Linked DNA regions of Arenibacter algicola. Each later gene encodes a partner of the first gene's protein in a complex. Links are inferred from orthologs where the notes say so. Each region holds a gene or a part of one and is shown on either strand. Other genes may lie near its edges. The genes, in order: pheS and pheT.

Region 1 (3,268 bases):
TTATTGGGAGCCATAGATTCTCTCTTGACCTCTGTAGTAGCCGATAACATGACCAAAACAAAACACCAACCCAACAAAGAGCTTGTAGGTCAGGGTATAGGTAACAGTGTAGCAGCTATTTTTGGGGGTATTCCAGGAGCTGGCGCCACCATTCGTACGGTAGTAAATATAAACGCTGGAGGTAAAACCAAACTATCGGGTATGGTTGCGGGTGTACTGCTTTTAATAATTCTTTTAGGCCTAGGCCCAGTTGCATCTCAAATACCTGCAGCTGTACTTGCCGGTATATTGGTTACTGTAGGTATAGGCGTTATGGACTATAAAGGCTTAAAAGCCATTCCAAGCTTACCAAAAGACGTGAGCGTTGGTCCAATAAAGTTAAGTTCTGAAGTTATCATAATGCTTGTTGTACTTGTTCTTTCTTCTGTATGGAATTTGGTTTATGCAGTAGGTGTTGGTCTGGTAATTGCTTCACTAATGTTCATGAAAAAAATGGGAGATCTAACCGCTGAAAGGTCAGATGTAAAAACCCTGGAACATGAAAAAGGGTGGGCAGATGAAGCCAATTTTCCGAAACATTTAAAGGAAAAAGTTTTTATTAAGCACATCAAAGGTCCACTATTCTTTGGTTCCACAAGTGAATTTCAAGTATTGGCTGACCAAATTCCAAGATCGGCTTCAACGGTTATTATCCGAATGGACCGTATGCAGTATATGGATCAATCCGGACTCTATACTTTAGAAGATGTACTTATAGATTTACTTAATTCCAACATCGAGGTATTATTGGTAGATGTACTGGATCAGCCACGTTACATGATGGAGCGTGTAGATCTAATACCCGATTTGATACCAAAAGAACGTATTTTTGACACCTTCGATGAATGTATAAAGTACTTGGACAAAAAGAATAATTTTAAGAAGGTGGAAGCTTCAGCGTAGGTTCTACGCCAATTTATGATGAAATATGTAGTCGGTAATGCCGTAAATATCTTAAATTTGCGGCATTAGCCGAACAGCATGATCGATACCATAAAAAAGCACATTACCGAGGTAGAAAATTTTTCTTCTACCGATATAGAGGCCATAGAGGCCTTCCGTATTAAATACCTAGGAAAGAAAGGATTGTTCAATCATTTTTTTTCAGATTTTAAGAACGTTCCGAACGAGCAAAAAAAAGAGTTTGGAAAAACTGTCAATTTACTCAAAACCGTTGCTACCGAAAAGGTAAATGCCTTAAAGGAAGCCCTTGAAAACAAGAAAGAGGAAAAAGGGATTTATGGCGATTTAACAAGACCCGGAGAACCTTTGGGACTTGGAACACGCCATCCAATATCGATAGTCAAAAATCAGATTATAGACATCTTTTCGCGCATTGGCTTCAATGTCTCGGAAGGTCCGGAAATAGAGGATGATTGGCATAATTTTACCGCTTTGAACCTTCCGGAATACCATCCGGCAAGGGATATGCAGGACACCTTTTTTATACAAACCGATCCGGATATTTTATTGCGTACCCATACCTCATCGGTACAAGTGCGCTATATGGAAAACAACAAACCCCCTATAAGGACCATTTCTCCAGGCAGGGTTTATAGGAACGAAGCAATATCCGCACGTTCCCATTGCTTCTTTCATCAAGTGGAAGGGCTCTATATAGATAAGGACGTTTCTTTTGCGGATTTAAAGCAAACGCTACAATTTTTTACTACCGAATTGTTCGGAAAATCTAAAATAAGGCTTAGGCCTTCCTACTTCCCATTTACCGAGCCCAGTGCCGAAGTAGATGTTTATTGGGGGTTGGAAACCGAAACGGATTATAAAATGACCAAAGGAACTGGGTGGTTGGAAATCATGGGCTGTGGTATGGTAGACCCCAATGTACTTACCAATTGCGGCATAGATGCCAATGAATACTCCGGTTTCGCTTTTGGTATGGGGATAGATAGAATTGCGCTTTTGTTACATCAAATATCGGATATTCGACTATTGAGCGAAAATGATATGCGCTTTTTGGAGCAGTTTAAGAGTGCTTTCTAATGCTAAACCCGGAATTCCAACAAATGATGTGACAATCACATAATAGGGTACACAATTTGGACAAGAGGTCCACAATTAGAATGTAGTATTAACATAATTTCACCAACCACTATAGTCGGTAAAATTCTGAATTATTCTCTCTACAATTGAAAAAAGATATAGAAATTCCTATTGCGAAAAATGTACATGTCGCCATTATACATGAATGGAACGATGAATTCTTGGAAAAAAATTGGAATGCCTACCTTATCAACGACCGGGATTCCAAGATTGAAGCTGTCATAGCTGTTTCCAACGGCTATGAAGGAGACCGGAAAACTTCCACCATGAGACATGGACTAGGAGACATTCCGGCCAAAAGCTTTCGCAAAATAGAAATACTCCAAGAAGATATACTGGCTTTTAACAATGAATTCTTTGTTACTTTTTTCGCCGATGACAAACTTTACGAGAAACGCTTCCTCTTTGAAAAATACTCCATAAGCGAATCCAATCTAGGTCCTGTCCCCGTTATGGAATTGGAGGGTATTATGCCAAATAATATTTAAAACACCTACATTTTCGCATTAACAAAATATTAACCCCTTATTGGTTCGGTTTTTACCGAACCAATTGTACATTTACCAAAAATTTTCATCTATAGTGGAACAAAACTCCGAAATAAAGCAACTTACAGAAGAATTAGGCGTTTATTTTGAAAAAAACAAACAGTTATCTCCCTTGTCAGCCAGAATATTTTCCATGTTGATTCTTACTGAAAAAGATGGATTGGGCTTTGATGAGCTTGTAGATGGCTTGGATTCCTGCAAAAGCTCCGTATCTACCAATTTACAGCTTTTACAAACCCAGGGAAGAGTGGTATATTTTACCAAACCTGGAGATCGTAAACGTTACTTTAAAATTGCCCCCAATGACATTTATGTACAATTGGACAAAAAGATAGCGCAATGGGAAAAAGAAAAAAACATCCATCTTAAAGTTCATAATTTCAAGAGAAAGCTATATCAAGAAAAGGATATTCCCAAGGAAAAAAACCGCGGTCTTGAATACACCAAAAATTACGCCTTATTTATAGACGATTTTATTAAAAACCTCATTCAACTTAAAGAAAACCTTCAAAAAACATTTAATTCCGATACCCTATGAAAAAAATATTTTTTCTGATTGCGCCAGTAATGTGCCTTGTTTTATTCGTCAATTGTGGCGAAGACAAGACCGCTCAACAACC
Region 2 (3,373 bases), 1.6 Mb from region 1 along the record:
CGCTCTTTTATTTTTAATCACTTCCCTTGGTTATGGCCAAACGTCGTTCACCGAAAATAGTTTTTTAAAAAAGGAAAATTCCATTATAGAAAGTGCCGCAGATTCTGGTAACCATTATACATTATTGGAAGCTGTAAAGGCGGCAAATTTGGACAAGATATTGAACGAGGATGGTCCGTTTACTGTTTTTGCGCCCTCTGATATGGCTTTTAGAAAACTCTCCAAAGTAAACTTGAAGGAATTATTATTACCTGAAAATAAAAAGGAGCTCTTTTCACTTTTAACCTATCACATTGTTGCTGGCAACATAACGGCCTCCAAAATTTTAAAGGCTTTGTGCAACGGGAATGGAAAAGCTAGTTTTACAACTGTACAGGGTGATAAAATTTTCGCTTCCATGGACGGATTGGATATTGTACTTACGGACAAGGCTGGAAATAGGGCCAAAATAACCAGTGCCGATGCCAATCAATGCAATGGGATTATCCATGAGATAGACAGTGTTATATTGCCCAATGCCCTTTCAGCGACAAATTTACCGTAATTCTGCTCCTAATTCGCTTTCATAACGCTGTAAAAGCTTGTTCATTATCTTATCTATCTGCTTGTCGGTCAAGGTGCCGTTTTCATCTTGCAAGGTGTAGCTTACGGCATAGGACTTTTTGCCTTCGGGCAAATTTTCACCATTGTACACATCAAAAAGGTTTACATTGGTTAAAAATTTCCGTTCGGTCTGAAGTGCGATGTCGTAAATCTGCTTAAAACTTACCTGCTCGTCCACTAAAAGGGCGTAGTCTCTCGTTACTTCGGGATATTTTGGAATCTCTTTATAAATAATTTTGCTGTTCACAATGGCTTCCAAAATATAGTCCCAGTCAAAATCCGCATATAGAACCTCTTCCTTAATATCAAATTCCTTTAAAATGGATTTCTTTACCACTCCAATACTAACCATTGCCTTATTGGCCAATAACAAGGAAATCCCCTCAGATAGAATATCACTGGAAGCAGGTTGGGAAATAAGATGGGTAAGTCCCAATCTATTCAAGAGATTTTCCACAATAGCTTTAAGGTAAAAGAAATCTGCCTTTTTTGGAGGTGTAGTCCAAGTATCTTCCAGTCTGTTCCCGGTCACAAGAATGCTTAGGTGCTTTTTCTCCTCTCTCTGGGTCTGATATTGATGATAGGTCTTTCCAAACTCGAATATTTTGAGGTTGTGCATTTGCCTATTGCTGTTGTGGGCAATGGCCTCTAAACCTGAAAACAACATAGATTGCCTCATTACCGATAGATCGGTACTAAGGGGGTTTAACATACTAATAGTTTGCTCTTCCCTAATATCTTCCGATAATTTATTATAGGCAGGGGAAGTTAAGCTATTGGCCAATATTTCATTAAATCCTTTTGAAGCTAAAAAATTACCTATAATGTTTTGGATCTTATAATCCTCAAATTTGGAAGTAGGGGCAATGGAAGCGTTCAGTTTTTCTTTGAACTCTACATTATTATAGCCAAAAACACGAAGAATTTCTTCAATAACATCTACCTCACGCTGTACATCCACACGGTAAAATGGAATTGATAACCCCAGTCCGGATTCAGTAACATTTTTAACCTTTATATCCAATGATGCCAGAATGGATTTTATGGTGTCCTTAGGTAGTTCCTGGCCTATAAGCTTGTTAATTTTGTCGAAAGTCAAAAACACGTGGTAGTCGTCCTTCTTTTTAGGATAAATATCTACAATGTCCGAAGTAATATCTCCCCCTGCAATTTCGTGGATAAGGAGAGCAGCCCGTTTTAGGCAATATTCAACATTATCTATATCTATCCCCCTTTCAAATCGGAAGGAAGCGTCTGTATTAATACTGTGTCTTTTGGCAGTTTTTCTTACGGATACTGGATTAAAGAAGGCACTTTCCAGGAATATACTACTGGTACTTTCGGTAACCCCGGAATTTTGCCCGCCAAGGACTCCGGCTATACACAGGGGCTTTTCGGTATCGCAGATCATAAGATCATCATCGCTCAATGTGCGCTGAACCCCGTCCAAAGTGGTAAATTTGGTTCCTTTGGGAAGTGTTTTGACCACTATTTTGTTTCCCTTGATCTTTGCAGCATCAAAGGCATGCAAGGGCTGCCCCAATTCGTGCAACACATAATTGGTAGCGTCCACTACATTGTTCTTTGGGGTAATTCCTATAGATCTTAATCTGTTTTTCAACCAGTCCGGTGATGGTTGCACAATTAGATTGCTTATGGTTATTCCACAATATCTTGGAGCCAGTTCGCTTTTGATTACCTCAACATCAATTTTTAATGATCTGTTTACAATATTGAAATTGGTCACAGGGGGGGTAATCAGTTCCTTAAGGATATCCTTTTGCTTAAATCCGGCTTTTAAATCCCTGGCAACTCCAAAGTGGCTCATGGCATCGGCCCTGTTTGGGGTCAACCCAATTTCAAAGACCTCATCCACTTCAACCTCGAAAACTTCGGAACAGGGTGTTCCAACCTTTAAGCTATCAGGGAGTATCATAATTCCGTCGTGGCTTTCGCCCAATCCAAGCTCATCTTCGGCACAGATCATGCCATGGCTTTCCTCTCCACGAATCTTTCCTTTTTTTATGACCCAGGCTTCTCCTTCCCCAGTGTATAGGGTTGTTCCTATGGTGGCCACGGGTACCTTCTGTCCGGCCTCTACGTTGGGTGCGCCACAGACAATTTGTAAAGGAGCTTCAAGACCTATATTTACAGTGGTCAATTTTAATTTATCGGCGTTAGGATGTTTTACACAGGTTAAAACTTCACCAACCACAATTCCTCTCAATCCTCCTTTAACAGATTCAAAAGGAGAAATACCCTCAACCTCTAGGCCCAAGTCAGTTAATAATTCAGCTGTCCTATTGGAATCCCAGTCAATTTTCAAGAACTGCTTCAACCAGTTGTAAGATATTTTCATCGAGTTTTTTTAAAGACCTCAAATATAAAACAATGCTAGAAGACATTCAATACGTATTTGATTGAATGTTTTATTTTTTAATATCCAAAAATTTTTGTTACTTAACTTTATGTTTTTTCCAACATTCTTTTCAATTCACTCGATCATTATGTGAATTTGGCCAAAAATCCCCCCTAAGAGAGGTTCCCTCTCAACTTAATTATAATTTAAAAATGAAGCACATTTTCTTCATATTTTTTCTATTTACACTGTTCAATAGCTGTAAAGATTCTAATGCTATTGTATTGGAAGAAGGCATTTGGTTGGCCCAATTGGAAGTAGGTGACCATCAACTTTTACCTTTCAATTTTAACCTTAAGAACACCGCAAGTGGAGCAAACACAATTGAATTGTACAACGCCGATGAAACTA

What was found.
Region 2: the proteins of pheS (region 1) and pheT are in contact, whole or in part, in a crystal structure (PDB 6P24), measured with the Escherichia coli proteins. The link is inferred for Arenibacter algicola from one-to-one orthologs.

Annotation. Positions count from the first base shown.
Region 1 is NZ_JPOO01000003.1:2,514,519-2,517,786, forward strand. Bases 100-3,030 are described here. They hold pheS (phenylalanine--tRNA ligase subunit alpha), read left to right. Parts: upstream 100-1,020; coding sequence 1,021-2,040; downstream 2,041-3,030. Other genes in these bases: U735_RS0121355 (SulP family inorganic anion transporter), read left to right, coding at 100-942; U735_RS0121365 (hypothetical protein), read left to right, coding at 2,187-2,588; U735_RS0121370 (GbsR/MarR family transcriptional regulator), read left to right, coding at 2,683-3,030. Outside these bases: more of U735_RS0121355, read left to right, coding at 1-99; more of U735_RS0121370, read left to right, coding at 3,031-3,186; U735_RS0121375 (efflux RND transporter periplasmic adaptor subunit), read left to right, coding at 3,183-3,268.
Region 2 is NZ_JPOO01000003.1:940,661-944,033, reverse strand. What follows is about bases 250-3,285. They hold pheT (phenylalanine--tRNA ligase subunit beta), read right to left. Parts: upstream 2,963-3,285; coding sequence 536-2,962; downstream 250-535. Other genes in these bases: U735_RS0114300 (peroxiredoxin family protein), read left to right, coding at 3,175-3,285; U735_RS0114310 (fasciclin domain-containing protein), read left to right, coding at 250-544. In the rest of the region: more of U735_RS0114310, read left to right, coding at 1-249; more of U735_RS0114300, read left to right, coding at 3,286-3,373.